DNA from 3 places in the Peribacillus sp. SRI_006 genome. Region 1 is predicted to be linked to each of the others. Evidence: riboswitches for the same ligand, from Rfam matches in the RefSeq annotation. Region 1 holds a riboswitch; each other region holds the start of a gene.
What was found. Region 1 has a riboswitch for S-adenosylmethionine ahead of metK (methionine adenosyltransferase). Riboswitches for the same ligand answer to the same signal wherever they lie in the genome.
Positions count from the first base shown of each region.

Region 2: another riboswitch for S-adenosylmethionine. It lies ahead of AC2YHV_RS09745 (5-methyltetrahydropteroyltriglutamate--homocysteine S-methyltransferase); the one in region 1 lies ahead of metK (methionine adenosyltransferase).
Region 3: another riboswitch for S-adenosylmethionine. It lies ahead of AC2YHV_RS20455 (YezD family protein); the one in region 1 lies ahead of metK (methionine adenosyltransferase).

Region 1 covers NZ_JBYCZT010000010.1:32,211-38,941, reverse strand. The annotation lists gene mnmM (tRNA 5-(aminomethyl)-2-thiouridylate-methyltransferase MnmM) at 1-261, shown strand, start outside; gene AC2YHV_RS15615 (hypothetical protein) at 398-793, shown strand; gene AC2YHV_RS15610 (lysophospholipase) at 861-1,664, opposite strand; gene AC2YHV_RS15605 (gamma carbonic anhydrase) at 1,875-2,393, shown strand; gene metK (methionine adenosyltransferase) at 2,705-3,898, opposite strand; SAM riboswitch class I at 4,062-4,224, opposite strand; gene pckA (phosphoenolpyruvate carboxykinase (ATP)) at 4,654-6,240, shown strand.
Region 2 covers NZ_JBYCZT010000006.1:18,213-24,943, forward strand. The annotation lists gene glpK (glycerol kinase GlpK) at 1-962, opposite strand, end outside; gene AC2YHV_RS09730 (MIP/aquaporin family protein) at 984-1,808, opposite strand; gene AC2YHV_RS09735 (glycerol-3-phosphate responsive antiterminator) at 2,036-2,584, opposite strand; gene AC2YHV_RS09740 (hypothetical protein) at 2,751-3,170, opposite strand; SAM riboswitch class I at 3,327-3,428, shown strand; gene AC2YHV_RS09745 (5-methyltetrahydropteroyltriglutamate--homocysteine S-methyltransferase) at 3,736-4,839, shown strand; gene AC2YHV_RS09750 (ArsR/SmtB family transcription factor) at 5,049-5,351, shown strand; gene AC2YHV_RS09755 (MFS transporter) at 5,508-6,683, shown strand.
Region 3 covers NZ_JBYCZT010000014.1:128,247-134,977, reverse strand. The annotation lists gene sat (sulfate adenylyltransferase) at 1-1,029, opposite strand, end outside; gene AC2YHV_RS20460 (phosphoadenylyl-sulfate reductase) at 1,082-1,798, opposite strand; gene AC2YHV_RS20455 (YezD family protein) at 1,968-2,111, opposite strand; SAM riboswitch class I at 2,268-2,376, opposite strand; gene ssuE (NADPH-dependent FMN reductase) at 2,656-3,189, opposite strand; gene AC2YHV_RS20445 (TetR/AcrR family transcriptional regulator) at 3,377-3,964, opposite strand; partial or broken gene AC2YHV_RS20440 (SDR family NAD(P)-dependent oxidoreductase) at 4,249-4,882, opposite strand; gene pdxT (pyridoxal 5'-phosphate synthase glutaminase subunit PdxT) at 5,027-5,626, opposite strand; gene pdxS (pyridoxal 5'-phosphate synthase lyase subunit PdxS) at 5,628-6,515, opposite strand; gene pdxR (MocR-like pyridoxine biosynthesis transcription factor PdxR) at 6,651-6,731, shown strand, end outside.

The DNA.
Region 1 (6,731 bases):
TACCTACCTGGCGGAGACAAATCAATCATCACCCAAGCCGAGACGACGATATCAGCCATTGAACAGCTGTTCGAACTGCTTGCGCCTGAAGGCATCATTATCCTCGTCATATACCATGGTCATCCAGGGGGATCGGCAGAACGGGATGCATTGATGGATTATGTAGAGAACTTCCCTCAACAGAAAGCCCATATCCTGAGATACGGGTTCATCAACCAAGCAAACAATCCGCCATTCATTGTCGCGATTGAAAAGAGATGATAAATCTGGCACCGTTCTATAAGAACGGTGTTTTTTCAATCCGAACTCGCAGGCAGCAGAATTACCAATCTTAACTTTTTGAATTTTTCGTCTTTAATGATTATAATGATAGAAAATAGATAAGAGGGTGCAGAAAATGGAACATTTGCCTACTTCATTACTGACGGATATATTGACTGAAAAAATCAAAAGGGATTCAAGCGAGCAATACGGGGATTTTGTCATCTCGCTCAACTCGTTGACAGAAGAACAAAAAACCATGGAGGGCCTCAAACAATTTGACCATCATTTTGATAAGTTCCTGCCACAGCTCGATTTAATGATTTCCACCCAAAACCATGAAGCGATCATGAATATGAAAGCGACGCTTTTGGACCTATTCGCCAATGACTTGACCTTCAAATCCATTTATCTCCTATCCACTGCATTATCCAACAAAAAGGAACTTTCCCATTTGAACCAATTTATGTACCCGGTTACTTTCTGGGCACCGGTCATCAAGTCGAACGAATTGCTTAAAAACGCAGGCTGATCAAAAAAAACTGCCGAAGGCTAACTAACTTCGGCAGTTTTTCATTTATCCTGAAGTATGTACGGAATCAAACGACATACCCTAATATCTTTAAACGGTTTTCAACAAAACTCAGCGCATATTGAAATACATCATCACGCTCCGGTTCATTGAAGATTTCATGATAAAGCTTCGGCCATTCCTTATATTGCTTTTCACTGGCCAAATTATAATTGAACCACTCACGAACCGCCTTCTTGTTCACGATTCGGTCATCTCCGCCCTGCATCACCAAAAGCGGAACATCCTGAAATTCAGGAATCTCTTCAAAAGCATCCTTCATAGCCTGTGCAAGCTCGCGATACCAGCGAACCGAAACCTTTGTGATATATAAGGTATCGTTTCTATCCGATTCACGAATTTCCGCACTTCTCGTCGCCATTTCAGGTGTCAATCCGGAACCCACCCTGAACTGAGGCATAACGATGTTCAAACCATGCGAGAGCATTGTAAGGAACTTCCGCGGCTTCGTCACGAGGCCCAAGCAAGGAGAAGAAAGAATCACCCCCGCAATGTCCCATTCCTCTTCCTGAAGAAGGCGTATCGAAATCAAACCGCCCATGCTGTGTCCAAGTAAAAAGACCGGCAACGAATATTCATAAGCCTCTTCTATCCAGCTTTTCACTTCGTCCAAATACTCATCAAAGGAATCGATATGTCCCCGGTAGGCGCGAGTAGTCATACCCTGCCCAGGAAGGTCGCCCATGACGACATGGTATCCAGCTGAAAGCCACATTTGTGTTATCCACTTATAACGCCCGTGATGTTCCATTGCCCCATGAATGATGACAATGACGCCCTTTGCGTCTCCTTCTGTCTCCCATTTCCACATTCGAAATCCCCCTTTCACTTTTCACTTGTTGTGTACGATCCATGATAGTTGAAATAATATATATAAATTATAACCATATTCGTGATTTTCGACAAAAAAGAAATCTAACAAGTTGTACATTGCTATTATAAATAGCCAAGTGTATTTGCATACGGTATATTAAAATAATACATAAAAACATTCACTTCGGAAAGGAAATGATTGAAAATGATTATTTATCCGTATAAAGGCAAAGAACCTGAAATTGCTGAAAGCGCTTATATTGCTGAAAATGCTGTCGTCACAGGTGATGTCAAAATTGGCGACGAAACATCAATCTGGTTCAATTCCGTCATTCGCGGTGATGTATCCCCAACCATCATCGGAAAAAAAGTAAGTATACAGGATAACAGCATCCTGCACCAAAGCCCAAATAATCCATTGATCATCGAGGATGAAGTAACCATTGGACATCAGGTCATATTACATAGCTGTAAAATCCGCAAAGGAGCTTTAATCGGCATGGGATCGATCGTACTTGATGAAGCCGAAATCGGCGAAGGGGCTTTCATCGGTGCCGGCAGTCTCGTTCCCCAAGGCAAAGTCATTCCACCGAACATGTTGGCATTCGGACGTCCAGCTAAAGTCATCCGCGAAATCAACGAAGAAGATCGTCAGGATATGGAACGCATCGTACGCGAATACGCCGAAAAAGGCCAATACTATAAAACGGCGGAACGGATAAAGTAATGCACGAGCACTTGACTGAAAATTACGAGTATTTGAACGCAACTCACGAGTAAACCGCTGAAACTCACGAGTATTTGCTTCAAATTCACGAGTAAATCGCTCAAACTTACGAGTATTTGCTCCAAATTCACGAGTAAATCGCTCTAGCTCATGAGTATTGCTCCAAACTCACGAGTAAATCGCTCTAACTCACGAGTATGGCCCTTAAAGTTTAATTTCTTTGGGATTTCTTGAATTATTCCCGCAGACGGCTAAGTTAATCCATAAAAAAGGTGCCCCGCAAATAAACGGGACACCTTTTTTTATATGAATTACGCTTGTGCTTTTAATGTTTCTGCTTTGTCCGTGCGTTCCCATGGAAGATCGACATCTGTACGGCCGAAGTGTCCGTATGCAGCTGTTTGTTTGTAAATTGGGCGACGAAGGTCAAGCATTTTGATGATACCAGCTGGACGAAGGTCGAAGTTTGCGCGAACTAGGTCAACAAGGACTTCTTCGCTAACTGTACCAGTTCCGAACGTATCAATGGAGATCGATACAGGCTCTGCCACACCAATTGCGTATGCCAATTGAACTTCCGCTTTGTCGGCAAGGCCGGCTGCCACGATGTTTTTCGCAACGTAACGTGCAGCGTATGCAGCAGAACGGTCAACTTTAGTAGCATCCTTACCAGAGAATGCACCGCCGCCGTGACGAGCGTATCCGCCGTAAGTATCAACGATGATTTTACGTCCAGTAAGACCAGCATCCCCTTGAGGTCCGCCGATTACGAAACGGCCAGTCGGGTTGATGAAGTACTTAGTATCTGCATCGATCAACTCGGCTGGAACGACAGCTTTGATCACATGTTCTTTTAGATCGGCTTGAATTTGTTCAAGCGTAATTTCTGCATCATGCTGTGTAGAGATGACGATTGTATCTACACGTACAGGACGGTTATTCTCATCATATTCCACGGTTACCTGTGTTTTACCATCAGGGCGTAGGTAAGCAAGAGTTTCATCTTTACGAACTTGGGTCAAGCGGAATGAAAGTTTATGCGCCAATGAAATCGGAAGCGGCATAAGCTCTTCTGTTTCATTACAAGCGAATCCGAACATAAGACCTTGGTCCCCTGCACCGATTGCATCGATTTCTTCATCTGACATGTTTCCTTCACGAGCTTCCAATGCTTTATCGACACCAGCTGCGATATCGGCAGACTGCTCATCAATGGAACTCAAAACAGCACAAGTTTCAGCATCGAAACCGTATTTCGCACGTGTGTAGCCAATTCCTTTAACCGTATCACGAACGATACGCGGGATATCCACGTAAGCGGACGTTGTAATTTCACCAGCAACAAGTACAAGACCTGTAGTTACACTAGTTTCACACGCAACACGTGCATTTGCATCCTTAGCTAGGATAGCATCTAAAATGGAATCTGAAATCTGATCACAAATTTTGTCCGGATGGCCCTCTGTAACAGATTCAGAAGTAAATAGACGTTTCTTTGACATCATATTTCCTCCTTGGAAGTTAGTATGTTGTAGGCATAAGCCTGATTTTTACGGAACTCGTTTCCCTCATTAGTTTCAACTATAGACACAGAATTACTTATAAAAAACACAAAAACCTTCCCTGGCAAATGAGGAAAGGTTTAAAATTCTGTCTTCTATCCTTTCACTCTTATCGTTCAAGGGTTTTTTACCTTGCTCAGGTTAGCACCATCACCACTATTCCTTGAAGACCTTCGCTTTATTTTCGGCGATCGATCTTGGAGTCAAGTTCAATATGGCAGGTTGCTGGGTTTCAAAGGGCCTGTCCCTCCACCAACTCGGGATAAGAGAATCCGTACAATTTAAGATATTATCGTATCTGGCTGGAATTTGTCAATGCTTTTCTAAAAAGAACATTTACACCCAGAACGGCGTTCATTTGAAAAAACATGTTGATATAACGTCCTAGAGGGGTTTACAACGCAATATACGAATAGAAATGTTGTAAATTGCCATTAATAATAAAGTATTGAATATCGAAAAGGACGACATCCTGACTTACCCTTTAGACATAGTATTGTTTACTTACTTCCTATTTAAATAAATTTTTCCTAATGAAAGTATATGCGACCATCCTGACTCGGTTCCTGCCGGATTAAAATGATTAATGCGGCCAGCTGAAAATAATCACAAATTAAAAGAAATAGTATAGACTAATTAAATGAATGTGTTATACTAATTATAATCTAAAAACTCAAACAAAGGAAGGTACCTCATATATGAATTCTGTAGATGTTTCTAATGAGTTACACCAATTATTAACAGGAAACAATGTGCAAACTCAACTATCAGTTCCTCAATTGGTCGAAAAAGTACTAAGCAGAAATGAAGGCGTTTTAACATCAACCGGCGCGGTAAAAGCTGAAACTGGCAAATATACCGGTCGTTCACCTAAAGATAAATATATCGTGGAAGAAGCATCAGTTAAAGATAAAATCGATTGGGGCCCAGTGAACCGGCCGATTTCCGAAGATGTGTTCAATAAACTATATAATAAAGTAGTTGACTACCTAAAAGCAAAAGAAGAGATTTTTGTTTTTAAAGGTTTCGCTGGTGCAGACGAATCATCACGTCTTCCCATCCGTGTTGTTAATGAATATGCTTGGCATAACCTTTTCGCCCATACTTTGTTCATCCGTCCAAACGAAGAGGAACTGAGAGGTCACGAAGCTGAATTCACGATCGTTTCTGCACCTAACTTCAAAGCGGACCCAGAAGTGGACGGAACTACATCCGAAACGTTCATCATCGTTTCTTTTGAACGCCGTACGATCCTGATCGGCGGAACGGAATATGCAGGAGAAATGAAAAAATCGATCTTCTCGATCATGAACTACTTACTTCCAGAGGCTGGAATCCTTCCAATGCATTGCTCTGCCAACGTAGGACGTGAAGGGGACGTCGCTTTATTCTTCGGACTGTCCGGTACGGGCAAAACAACTTTATCAGCAGACACTAGCCGTAAATTGATTGGCGATGACGAGCACGGCTGGTCTTCTAACGGCGTATTCAACATCGAAGGCGGCTGCTATGCAAAAACGATCAACCTTTCACGTGAAAAAGAACCGCAAATTTTCGATGCAATCCGTTTTGGTGCTGTATTGGAAAATGTTGTTGTTGATCCGGATACGCGTGAAGCAAACTATGATGACAGTTCATTGACTGAAAACACTCGTGCTGCTTACCAAATGCAAGCAATCGATAACATCGTGAACCCAAGTATTGCAGGACATCCAAATACAATCATTTTCTTAACGGCTGATGCTTCAGGAGTTCTGCCTCCAATCAGCAAGCTTTCCAAAGAACAGGCAATGTTCCACTTCCTAAGCGGATACACTAGTAAATTGGCTGGTACTGAAAGAGGCGTAACTTCACCGGAAGCTACATTCTCCACTTGCTTCGGTTCACCATTCTTACCGCTTCCAGCTACACGCTATGCTGAGATGCTTGGTGATAAAATTGACGAGCACAATGCAAAGGTATACCTTGTCAACACAGGATGGACTGGCGGAGCATACGGAACTGGAAGCCGTATGAAACTTGCTTACACCCGTGCAATGGTACAAGCGGCGCTTGAAGGTGAATTAGCGAACATCGAAACGATCAAAGATGATATCTTCGGTTTGGATATCCCGCTTCATGTTCCTGGTGTTCCTGATGAAGTGCTTCAACCAATCAAGACTTGGGCAGATCCTGCCGCTTATAAAGAAGCAGCAACAGACCTTGCCACACAATTCCGTGCAAACTTCAAGAAATTCAAAAGCGTTCCAAGTGAAATCGAAGAACTTGGCGGCCCGACAGCTTAATAAATTGTACACAAAAGGACCAAGCTCTTGCTTGGTCCTTTCAGTTTGTCGGTAAGAAACGTCACTTCCCGAACCATGATTATGGTTTACTTTATTAAGTGCCATGGAAGGCGAAATACCTCGTCTACTGTCGAATAAAGTACCAGTAACCCGAAATACGAAATCTGCGCTAGAACTTACTCCCATACACCCTGAAATATGGCGGCAGCGCTCGAATTTACGGCCTTGCACCCGAATACACGTCTACCGTCGTATTTACTGCCTTGAAGCTCGAAATATGCCATCTGTGGTCGAAATTACTGCCTTTTAGCACGTAATAAGGCGACTGCTCTCGAATCTACTAGCTTACAGCCCGAAATACGGCTCTTTCAGTCGAATTTACTACCTTGTACCCCGAAATACGGCATCTGTAGTCGAATTATAACTGCCTTGAAGCTCGAAATACGCCATCTGTGTCGAATTTACTGCCTTGCTCCCGAATACGCGTCTAC
Region 2 (6,731 bases), on a different contig from region 1:
ATCCGCAGGCCATCGCGCAGCCATTGGATGGCGGAGCCAGCTACGAATATACTGCCTTCCAGTGCATATTCGACCTTCCCGTTCAAGCCCCAAGCAAGGGTCGTCAATAGTCCGTGTTCGGAGCTGACAGCCTTGGTTCCTGTATTCATGAGCATGAAACAGCCTGTTCCATACGTATTTTTAGCCATTCCTTCCTTAAAGCAGGCTTGGCCGAATAATGCTGCCTGCTGATCACCGGCTGCCCCGGCGATCGGAACCGATTGGCCGAAGAAATGATATTCGATCGTACGTGCATATTCCTCAGAGGAAGGCCTCACTTCCGGCAGCATCGACTTTGGTACAGTCAATATCTCAAGCAGTTCTTCATCCCATTTCAGTTCATGGATATTGTACATCAATGTCCGGGATGCATTGGAATAGTCCGTTACATGAGCCTTGCCTCCTGATAGCTTCCAGATCAGCCAAGTATCGATGGTACCGAATAACAGCTTGCCTTCATCCGCCTTTTGCCGTGCCCCTTCCACATTATCGAGGATCCACTTCACTTTCGTTCCGGAAAAATAGGCATCTATCAACAATCCCGTTTTATCCCGGAATAAATCATTAAGTCCCTTTTCCTTCAACTCATCACAGATTCCACTTGTTTGCCTGGACTGCCATACAATCGCATTATAGACAGGCGTACCTGTTTCCTTATCCCAAACGACTGCCGTTTCACGCTGGTTGGTGATCCCGATACCGGCAATTTGCTCTGGCTTTACACTGGATTCAGATAGTACACCGGCGATCACCGCCAGGATCGACCCCCAAATCTCATTGGCGTTATGCTCGACCCAGCCTGGTTTAGGGAAATGCTGTGTGAATTCCTTTTGGGAGGAATGGACGATTTCCCCCTTTTCATTAAATAAAATCGCCCTCGAACTTGTTGTTCCTTGATCTAATGATAAAATGTATTTTTCCATTGTGTATGCCCCTCCTTTTAATTAACTAGCGATATTTCTGCTATCCAATTCATGTGACTGTTTTTTACCAAAAGCATAGGCTACTATCAATAGTACCAGGCTTGCACCCATAACAGACCAAAATCCTGCCGTTATTTCCCCCATGAAGAATGCTTTATAACAAACGGCACCAAGTGAACCCCCTACAATCGGTCCAATGACCGGAATCCATGAATAGCCCCAGTTGGAATTTCCTTTACCAGGTATCGGCAGCAAAAAGTGAGCGATGCGCGGCCCCAGGTCGCGGGCCGGGTTAATGGCGTATCCTGTTGTTCCCCCAAGCGACATCCCGATCACGACAATCAATAACCCGACTGCGAATGGGTTTAGACCCTCTGTAAAATTATTGGCCCCTATAAATAATAGACCAAGAATAAGGATGAAAGTTCCAATCATCTCACTTAATAGATTTGAAAATGTGTGCGGGATTGCAGGTGAAGTCGCGAATACACCAAGCTTCGCCCCTGGATCATCCGTAGCTTTCCAGTGTGGCAAATAGTGCAGGAATACTAGAGTTGCGCCGAGTATCGCGCCAATCATCTGGGCAACGATGTAACCGGGCACATCACTCCATGGAAATTCTCCAATAATGGCAAAACCTACTGTGACCGCCGGGTTTAAATGCGCCCCGCTTATGGAACCCACTGCAAAAACACCCATGGTAACCGCCAATCCCCACGCAATCGTGATAACGATCCAGCCGGCATCTTTTGCATAAGAACCCTTTAAGGATGAACCTGCCCCAATACCTGCTCCGAATAAAACTAAAATCATCGTGCCTAACACTTCTCCCCAAAATGGAGTCATGATAAAACCCCTCCCCTGATAATTTTTTAAACCTTGCCAACAAATAAAAGGAGATCCACAGCAGAACCATCTTCATAAAAAAAATTATGAATAGATCTGTTGTGAATCTCCTAGTCTCCGTCACATATATTAACTTGTACTGTAAAATATACTAGGTTATGAAAACGCTGTCAATATTTTGTGAAAAATTAATCTATTATTCTGTAATTTTTTTCAATTTTTCCCTATTAGACGATATCCCATAATTCAGTTTTTGAAGTGGTGATTGACGAGGCTCCGGCATCAAGGGCATTCAGGACTTCATCCGAAGTACGTATGAGGCCGCCTGCAAAAATCGGTGTCTGCAATCGTTCCTTCACTTCTTTTATCATCCATGGCATGGCGCCCGGCAATACTTCGATATAATCCGGCTTGGTTTTCTGCACCAGCTTATAACTTTTCTCAAGCGCATGTGAGTCTATTAAAAAGATTCGCTGGATGGCAATGACCCCCTTTTGCTTCGCCTTCAATATAACGCTTGATTTAGTCGAAATCAGCCCATAGGGGTTATATTCCTGACAAATGAATTCTGTCGCGTACTCATCACTTCTTATGCCATGGATCAAATCGACATGATAAATCATTTTCTTATTATGCTGCTTTGCCATCATACTTACATTTTTCAATTGTGAGATATGCAAATCAAGAAACACACCTATTTCATAGGAACTTTCTAGAAATCTTTCAAAATCCTTCATGCTTGCTGAAGCAGGCAAAATCTTCTGATCCATCATCATCCTCCTCATTCCCAGAAAAACTCAAAACTTCAAGTCATTTAGTATATTTTAAAGAACTTGATTTATCAAACACATTTTTTCATGAACCATGTAACCTTAACACTATCATACCTTTCACACCCTTTATAGATTGCGGCAAAGGATATATGTAAAATATCCCCTTGAATCATAAAGAGAGTTTCATTTTCAATGCACCTTCGACGAGTTCATACGATTTAATTGTGCCAATTGGAATTTTTCTCACGATGCTCCAAGCATTAACATTCATTTTGATCGTTCTTTTTTCATATTCAAAAAATGGCGGTCTGTTAAATATCCTTTTGTTGATGAAATCCCTGTCAATTGGTTCCATTTCGACTAATTCAAATGAAATCGTTCTTTTTTCCACATGAATCGGTTTTAATGTAATCCGGAAAGCCACGTTTTTCTTAAACATCATTTTTTTCACTTCCATCGTTCCGGAAAGCACAATATGCTTTGGCGTAATTTCGACTTTAATATCCTGATCAGATGATTTCATTTTTATGATTCTCTCTATCATGGCTTCAGTTACCGTAATCGGTATGCCATTTTTGAATGGACTCATCCTTGCATTCCCTCCCCACTCAAAGCATATGCCGGATTCCCTGATGCCGTTAACATTCCAGCCCGGATTAATAAACGGTATATTCGAAATATTCCAGCTCTACCCCTTGACCTTCGTAAAAACTACCTGTATAGTCAAAGTTAATTTAATAGACAACTCTTATCCAGAGAGGTGGAGGGACTGGCCCTTTGATGCCTCAGCAACAGACTGATCTTGTACTGTGCTAATTCCAGAAGTGTAAAAACTTGAAGATAAGAAGAGTATATAGCTTTGTTGCCAACACCTCTTCTTATTTTTAAGAAGAGGTTTTTTATTTTGGCTGTTTTCACATACTTTGTTGCTATTTACCAGGTAGTGGGTTGTGGTTGATTTCCCCTCAAGATGCTCGCTTTCCGCGGGGCGGGCGGTGAGCCTCCTCGGCGTAAACGCCTGTGGGGTCTCACCTGTCCCGCTGCTCCCGCAGGAGTCTCGCACTTCCGCTCCAATCAACCTTAAATCGTTTCGTTTAAAAACAACAATCTTTACGAAAAGAGCCTATATTTTTAAAAGGAAAGAAGGAATCAACATGTCAATCACATTAACGAAAGCACCATTCAGGGCGGACCACGTCGGAAGTTTATTAAGACCGGAACGTTTACATATTGCCAGGAAGGACTTTAAGGAAGGTACCATTTCAGCTGAGAGGCTTCGTGAAATTGAAACTGAAGAAATCAATCGGATCGTCGATAAACAAATCGAAGTTGGTTTAGAGGCCGTTACGGACGGTGAATTCAGACGAACATGGTGGCACTTTGACTTCCTCGAACATTTAAATGGCATCGAGGGATATGTAACTGAAAAAGGCCTCACATTCGATGGTGTCGAAACAGAGAGATATAATGTTCGCAATACCGGGAAGGTTTCATTCAACCCTGAACATCCCTTCATTCGTGATTTCATTGAATTGAACAAAATCGTGAACGGACGTGCCGTTGCCAAGCAAACAATCCCCAGTCCGAATCAATTATTTGCTGCAGGCATTCATAATGAAGACGTCTACCCTGATATCGAAGACTATGCAAATGATATCATCAACGCCTATCAGCATGCTTTGAAAGCCTTTTATGAAGCAGGTGTGCGTTATCTTCAATTGGATGATGTATATATTGCCAGACTTTCAGCTCCGGATTTCCAGTTCAAAGATGGAAAATATACGAGGGAACAATTAATTGATCTTGCACTTCGGGTCATTAACGGAGCATTGGAAGGCAAACCAGAAGACCTTATCGTCACTACCCATCTATGTCGCGGAAACTACCAGTCGACATGGGCGTTTGAAGGAAGCTATGCCCGTATCGCCCCAACTTTATTGGCAAAAGAAAAAGTGGATGGATTCTTCTTGGAATATGATGATCAACGCTCAGGGGATTTCAAACCATTGGAATACATTCCAAATGGCGGTGCACGGGTCGTACTGGGTGCCGTCACTTCAAAAAATGGAGAAATCGAGGACAAGGAAGCTGTTAAGGCACGCATTAAAGAAGCATCGCACTTCGTTCCGCTCGAACAATTATGCTTAAGCCCTCAATGCGGCTTCGCCTCCACCCATCACGGCAACAAGCTAACCGAAGCACAGCAATGGGAAAAACTGAAATTCGTCGTTGATGTAGCGAAAGAAGTATGGGAATGATTATTTTACGGAGACTTTAAAACTTATTTACAGGATTCGAACAACCTAATCGGCAGCACTTATTAGGGATCCGATTAGGTCCTTGCAATAATACATTTCCATTCCTTTAATGGCTCTTTTGAATAACGGTATCAAGTTTTGATTTATGAAATTAACGATGAATGTTAAAACCATTTGACATATCGATAATTCTCGATATAATGAAATGTATGAAAACAATCGAGATATTTAAAGCATTATCCAATGAATCCAGGTTGCAAATCTTACAATGGCTCAAGGCGCCTGAACTCCACTTCACCCCTCATGAGGGAATAGACATGAAGGAAACCGGCGTTTGCGTAAGTCAGATTACGGAAAAATTAAACATGACCCAGTCCACGGCCTCTCAATACCTCTCGATGCTTCTTAGAGCAGGATTGATTAAAACGGAGCGGATAGGAAAGTTTACGTATTACAAACGAGATGAAGATGCAATCTCAAAAATTACTGATTTCTTGAAAGAAGAAGTATGAAAATGAACCTGATCCGTACCTTAGAGGGTTGGGTTCATTTCCCCCCCCTAACAGTTCGACATTTCGCGATATGTTTATTTTTTATCCATACATATTAACATATTCCGATATGTCTTTATATAAAATTGATAATCATTAATGAGGAGTGAATCTATTTTGCTTAATACATGGAAAATTTATATGTTGGCGATAATCAGTTTTTTAGTAGGAACATCCGAATTCATCATATCCGGGATTTTGGATAAGATTGCGGATTCTCTTGGAGTTACCCTTGCTGCCGCAGGACAGCTCATTACAATTTTCTCCCTTGTCTATGCAATCGGTACACCCATTCTAATGGCTTTGACAGCAAGTTTAGACAGACGAAAATTAATGTTGTATTCCCTTGGACTATTCATAGTGTCCAACCTGCTTGCCTTTCTATTACCAGGCTTTGGACCGTTTCTATTTGCACGCATAATCATGGCACTTGGTGCAGGATTGGTTGTAGTCACCGCTCTGAATATTGCCGCTAAGCTTGCTCCGCCAGATAAACAAGCAAGTTCTATTGCGACAGTTGTCATGGGGTTTACAGCTTCCCTTATCATTGGCGTACCCCTCGGAAGAATCATGACGGATGCATTCGGCTGGAAATCCGTCTTTGGCGGAATCGCCCTATTCGGCCTGATTGCCATGGTCGTTTTATTCTTTACCATTCCTGCTACCAAAGGGGATAAACCAGTACCACTTCTCCAGCAGCTGGCCCTTCTTAAAAAAAGGAAAGTTGCCCTTGGATTATCGATAACCTTCTTCTGGCTTGGCGGATACTCGATAGCTTATACCTATCTATCCCCTTACCTGCTATCCGTATCAGGGATAAGTGACTCTCTACTTAGCACGGCCTTGCTTATATTCGGTATCGCAAGCTTGATCGGATCAAAGTTTGGCGGATATAGTACGGATCGATGGGGTGTATCATTTACACTAATTGGCGGTATGGCGCTGCATATTGTGATGATCATCATGTTATCCATCGTTACGAATTCATTGATGGCCGTTTTGATAATCCTCACATTATGGTCGTTCGCAGCATGGTCATCAGGGCCGACACAGCAATATCATTTAGCGACCCTAGAGCCTGAATCATCAGGCGTCATGCTCGGACTGAATCAGTCAATGATGCAATTGGCCATGGCCGCCGGTGCTGGAATTGGCGGTGTCGTTGTAGAACAAGCATCCCTTGCTTCCATAACCTGGATCGGTGCAACAGGGGTTGCCATTGCCATGGTCATTGTTCTGGTCCTTTCAAGTTCATCATCAAGCAGTAAAATAGTACAGTCCATAAATTCCTAGACCGTTAGATAAACATTCATCATAAGGCTAGATTCTAGCCTTATGATA
Region 3 (6,731 bases), on a different contig from region 1:
CAGGATGACATGGTCTTCCTTGCCATGCGGACAAGTTTTAGCGGAAGCCATATTGCCACATGCTTTACAGTAAAAACTATGTTCAAAGAATAATAGCGTGATTCCTAACTCATCTGCGTTAAAGTTCCCGAAGATTTTTTGGGCATCGTATGTGCCATAATAATCGCCCACACCCGCATGATCACGTCCGACGATAAAATGGGTGCAACCATAATTTTTACGGACCATCGCATGGAAAATGGCTTCTCTAGGTCCTGCATAACGCATGGCAGCAGGGAAAACTGCAAGGGAGACGCGATCCTTCGGATAATATTTGTCAAGCAGAACTTTATAGCTTTCCATTCTTACATCTGCCGGAATGTCATCTGATTTAGTGGCACCGACGAGAGGATTTAAGAATAAACCGTCGACGATCTCCAATGCTGTCTTTTGAATATATTCATGTGCACGGTGAACAGGGTTCCTCGTTTGGAAACCGACAACCGTTTCCCATCCTTTTTCAGCGAAAGCCTTCCTTGTCTCGACTGGGTCCAAATAATGAGCTTGAAATAGCGGACGCTCTATTCTCTTGATCAACTTTATTTCCCCGCCGACATATACATCCCCGCGGTTATATAAGTTTTTTACTCCAGGATGCTTCTCATCAGCTGTTTGATATACCAATGTCGCTTCCAATTGCTTATCTGGAGTGTAAATATCAGAAACGGAGAGAACCCCGTATGTTTCACCATCATGGGTTAATGTTACTTCTTCACCTATAGTAAGGCTTCCTGCAGTTTCTTCGGTCAAAGGCAGCGTAATCGGGATGCTCCATACATGTCCGCTGCTTAGCCTCATATCCTTTACCACTGTCTCATAGTCACTTTTTGTAAAGAATCCTTTAATCGGGCTGTAGGCACCCGTCCCTATCAATTCAAGATCGCTTAAAGCAATTTCATCGATTTCGATTGACTTCGTTATTTTACTAAAATCATATTTTGGTTCCCAAAGATCGATTAATGTTCCTCCGTGCGGTAAACTGATTGTCATGCTAATTTCCCCCTATGGTTTCTATTTATTTATGCCTATAATTTCTATTTATTTAAGATAAATGCAATCCGCATTCCGTTTTTTGAGCCCCTTGCCAACGGCCTGAGCGTAAATCATCTGCATTGAAGGCAGGTGCAGTACACGTTTTACATCCAATACTCGGATATCCATTATCATGCAGGACATTATATGGAAGTCCATTTTTGTGGGCATAGCGCCAAACATCTTTCCATGTCCAATGTATGAGCGGGCATATTTTAACTGATTTGAACTTATTATCCTTATTGATATACTCGGTCTTAGCTCTTGTTTCGGATTGCTCCCTCCGCAGTCCCGAAAGCCAGGCTGTTGCCGATGAAAGCACATCTGTAAGCGGAACAATTTTACGGATGTTACAGCACTTATTGGAATCACTAAGCCATAATTCATCGCCATATTCCGCCGCTTGTTCCTCAAGCGTCAAGTCAGGTTTCTTCATTTCGATCAAAAGCTTCGGATATCGCTTCTTCACTTCCTCGATCAATTGGTAAGTTTCCTCAAAATGAACATCTGTATCTAGGAAAACTATTTTTGCCGAAGGATTGACCTTCGCCAATAAATCCGTAAGCACGATGCCTTCAATACCAAAACTGCAAGCATAAATCAGTTTGTCTCCATAATGGTCATTCGCCCATTGCAGTACTTCCAAAGCACCTTTTGTCTCAGTGTCTTGAGGAAATACAGGGAAGTCCCCTGTATTGAAATTTTCATAGTTTATTAATGCAGCCAACTTTGTAGCCCCCTCTAAAAACTTGCTGTATCAGGTTAGAGTAACTGTTGATCAATTCCCGTTGTAATCTTCCCCGGGTTATTTGAATCTAGGAAAAAGAGACGAATCTAACCAATACTCTCTTTATATCAGTTAAACCCGCCTCTAGTTTTTCTAGTCAGCAGATACCTTATTTAATTCTTAGTTTTTCATTTCTCTCCATTTGAATGATTTTACCATCCTGGACAATAAGTGTAATGGATCCATATTTCATTGAATTAAGCATTTCTTGAAGTCGTTCAAAAATTTCTTCAAGCTGATTCTCTTTATTCAAACCAGTTCCTCCTTTAAGAAAACCCGCGAATATTTTATTTTAAATTTTTTAGATTTATATAATTCCATACAACCTTACATTGTTATGGTCTGCCTAAAATTTTCACAAAAAACAAAAATCTTTCCATGATGGAAAGATCGCAAGGTAAATATCTTTACCTTATCTTCCAAAATGATCAACATTTTGTTGGAGTTAGCACCTTGCATCCATCATGCAGGTTGCCGGACTTCAAAGGGCCAATTCCCTCCGTCGCTCTGGATAAGTTTTATTATTTTAAATATTAACATATATTTAATCCTTGTCAATGGAGTTTTCTTATAAAATAACTTGGTTTAATATTATGGATGAACTGTTATTTTTATACACACTATTCAATTTATGATTTTATGTTCATATAAATACGAAAATAGACTCGTCTTTTTAGATAAAATCTCCAAAAAAATGAGTCTATTTTCATTAATAGGCCTATTATTGACGCGTGTTATTCTAAAAAAATTTCTAAGGTTCCAGTCTTTTTATAGAAGGAATTAATTTATTGAAGTCATTAATTTCTTAACTGTATCGCTTCTACAAATTCTTGAACCTGACTCTGGACGCGATCAATTAAATGCAAATCATTGATCGGATTTTCTGGATTCTGTTTATCTATTTCCTTATCAACAAAATAAATCCCCTGCAGCGGCTCGCCTTTTAATATTGAAATTAATGGTTTAAGCGCATAGTCAATCGCCAATAGATGCCTGTTACTTCCACCAATCATGATTGGCAACACCGGCTTACCCTTAAGAGCACCTTCTGGCAGCAAATCAATCAATGCTTTCAATACACCTGTATAAGAAGCCTTATAAACCGGTGAACCTATAATGACTCCTCTGGCTGCTTGAATTCGCTCTGAAAGCTTTGAGATATCCTCGCTATTATATTTCCCTTGGAATAAATCATCTGCTGAGAAATCCGTAATCGAGAAATAAGCTGTAGTAAATCCTGCATTTTCGACTAATGATTGAATATGTTTTAGTGAAATGTCCGTTCTTGATGGAATAGCCGGACTTCCTGATAAAATTACGATATCGCTCATTTGATACCCTCCAATGTTACAAGATTTCCAGATATAATTTTCTTAAAGCATTTCGTGAAGTATACATTTATCGTAATTGTCTGAAAAATATAAGTCAAATCTTACACTCTGGACTTCTACTCTTAATGAAAAAAGAAACGGTCATATTTACGGCTTGATGCTCATGCCCTTAAATATGACCGTTTCATTATGTATGATTTTGTTTCCCATGAATACCATATACCAAAAGTTGAGCAATGCTCTTAATTCGTTCAGAAGTAAAATATGGCTCCTTTTTTTGTTGATGGATCTCATAATGTGTAGATAAAGCCAATGTGAAAGAAATGATTCCTACATTAAATAAAATAATATCAGAGATATATTGTATCTCTCCGCTATCTATTCTCTTCTGTATTTCAATATGCCTGGCATTTGGCTTGAAAATCTGATCTACATATTGCTTTGAAATATCTTGATCGAATTGTGTTTCCCTAAATAATATCGAAAACTGTTCTTTATTTTCAAGAATTTTTTTTATCATGGTAGTAACATGATTCTCCACTAGATCATCCGTGGATAGATGGCTAGTCCCATCTTCAGATTCCTCTTTTTCATTAGGGGTAATTGTAGCCAAAAGCAAATCTTTTTTGCTGTCAAAGTATTTGTAAATAGTAGCTTCGGAAACATTGCATGCAGAGGCAATTTCATTCGTTCTTGTCATGTCAAAACCTTTAGTGGCAAAAAGAGTCCGGGCTACATTTATGATTCGTTCTTTGGTTTGCTGCCCTTTTTTCAAAAATATCAACCTTCTTTTATAAAGATAAGACCGGTTTCACCCATCTATTTCCCATGATATATCGCTGGTATCAATCGGTCAATATTACCTTTGATCTATTAGAATTCAATATTCCCATATATCATAAATAGAAAACATCATCTGGTTGGGACGATGTTTTCTATTTATGAAAATCACTTAAAAGATGCATAGCCATCATCGACCATGACTACACTTCCATTGATCGCATAAAGACATGGGAATCATCGATAAATTGAATGCAAGTCAAATGCGCGGTGAATTGATTAAGCCAGAAGCCATTGCAAATGCCGTCTATCTATTATCGTTAGAGGAAGCGGATAACCTTGTATGATAGGAGTGCCGACCCCGCCCGGCGCAATGCCCACAACACGTATGCCATGAGCACCCAATTCCAAAGCTGCTGTCTGTGTCATCATTCTTACAGCGCCTTTAGTCGCCTGATAGGCAAAAGTCCCATGGGAAGCTAAGTAGCCAAACACGGAAGCGGTATTTATAATGACTCCCTTGTTACCCAGTTCCTTCATTTTCCGTCCTGCTGCCATGATTCCAATGGCCACTCCGTACTGGTTCACCCCAATCGTTTTGTAGTAACCTTCCATATCTTGGTCTAGGATCATACCGTCCGCACCAATGCCGGCATTATTAAACATGATATCGAGCCTTCCGTATGTTTCCACTGCTTTATTGATTAACGATTCAACATCTTCCTACTTAGAAACATCCGTTTTAACATAAATCGCCACTCCACCATTAGCTGTTATCTGATCAACGGTTTCCCGACCCATTTCTTCATTAAAATCCGCAACAAACCTTGTCCCCTTTTGCTGCAAATTTCAGGCATGTGGCTCGGCATAAACCGCTTGCTCCCCCTGTGATAACTGCAACTCTTGCTGTCATATACATTCCCCTTCCAAATAAGTAAGTAAACACTTACTTTTTATTATAAAAGTAAAGAATAGTAAATTCAAGCAATATGTATTTTTATAGAGTTTTGAGCTTTCAAAAGTAAAGCTGTCCTATTAATAGGACAGCTTCATTTGTTTAGCAGGTTTTCAATTCGGCCTTACTTACGGATGTCTTCACCATTTCAATGAAAAGTTGAAGGAAGCGATCATCACCTGTCAATTCTGGATGAAATGCACTTACGAGGACATGGTCTTGTCTCGCAGCCACTACATTCTCTTCATAAACAGCCAATACTTCTACACCTTCTCCAACTTCATCAGCAAATGGCGCCCGGATGAATACTGCCTTATATGGGGCTTCCATTCCTTTGATGGATAGGTCAGCCTCGAAACTTTCCCGTTGACGTCCAAATCCGTTCCTTTTCACGGAAATGTCCATTAGTCCGAGATAGGCCACCTCATCGCCAGTCAATTCATTTGCCGCCAATACCATCCCAGCACATGTACCGAAAATTGGTTTTTTATCTTCGAAGAAAGTTTTGATCGGTTCCATAAATCCATAACGATCCATTAGCTTCCTCATCGTCGTGCTTTCTCCGCCTGGAATGATCAAGCCATCGATTTCCCGCAACTGTTCCGGTTTTTTTACTATAATCGCTTGTTCGCCGGCAGCTTTGATTTGGTTCAAGTGTTCTTCAACCGCTCCCTGTAATCCCAAAACACCGATCGTTATCATATTACCATCCACGTTCCTGCATCCGTTCTGCCGGAGCTAGTTTGGAAATATCAATGCCCTTCATTGCACTGCCCAATTCTTTTGACAACTTGCCAATCAATTCATAATCGGTGAAATATGTAGTCGCTTGAACGATTGCGGATGCGAATTTTTCTGGAGTTTCAGATTTAAAAATACCAGACCCAACGAAAACGCCATCTGCTCCCAATTCCATCATCAATGCAGCATCTGCTGGAGTGGCAATTCCGCCCGCTGCAAAGTTAACTACAGGCAATTTACCTGTGCGTTTGATTTCTCTTAAAATTTCAAATGGGGCTCCAAGATTTTTTGCCTCTGTCATTAATTCATCATCACTCATGATGCTAACTTTGCGAATTTGTGACTGTACCTTTCTCATATGACGCACAGCTTCCACAATATTACCTGTTCCTGGTTCTCCTTTTGTACGAAGCATGGATGCTCCTTCACCAATACGGCGCGCAGCTTCGCCTAAATCACGGCAGCCACAAACGAAAGGTACTGTGAAATCACTTTTTAGAATATGGTATTCTTCATCTGCAGGAGTCAGCACTTCACTTTCATCGATATAATCCACTCCCATGGATTCCAGGACTCTTGATTCAACGATATGGCCAATCCTTGCTTTAGCCATGACCGGGATTGAGACTGCATTCATTACTTCCTCGACAATTCGCGGATCTGCCATTCTTGCTACGCCGCCAGCCGCACGGATGTCGGAAGGTACCCTTTCCAATGCCATTACAGCGACCGCACCAGATGCTTCTGCGATTTTTGCTTGTTCTGCGTTAATGACGTCCATGATTACGCCACCCTTTTGCATTTGTGCCATTCCTCTTTTTACTGTGTCAGTTCCTAATAATTTTTCCATTTTTTTCTTCCCCCTAATATTTTCATTTTTTAGATTTGTTAGGCTTAGTATAAAAAAGAGTTGACCACATTGAAAGTGTCAGTTTTAATAAGTTTAATGAGGTCAGTAAAAATTTATCAAAAAGGTGGCAACAAAATGAATATGCTTTCTTGCGATTTAAATCGGTTAAGTGAAGTACCTTTGTACGAACAATTATATTCATATATTAAAAAAGAA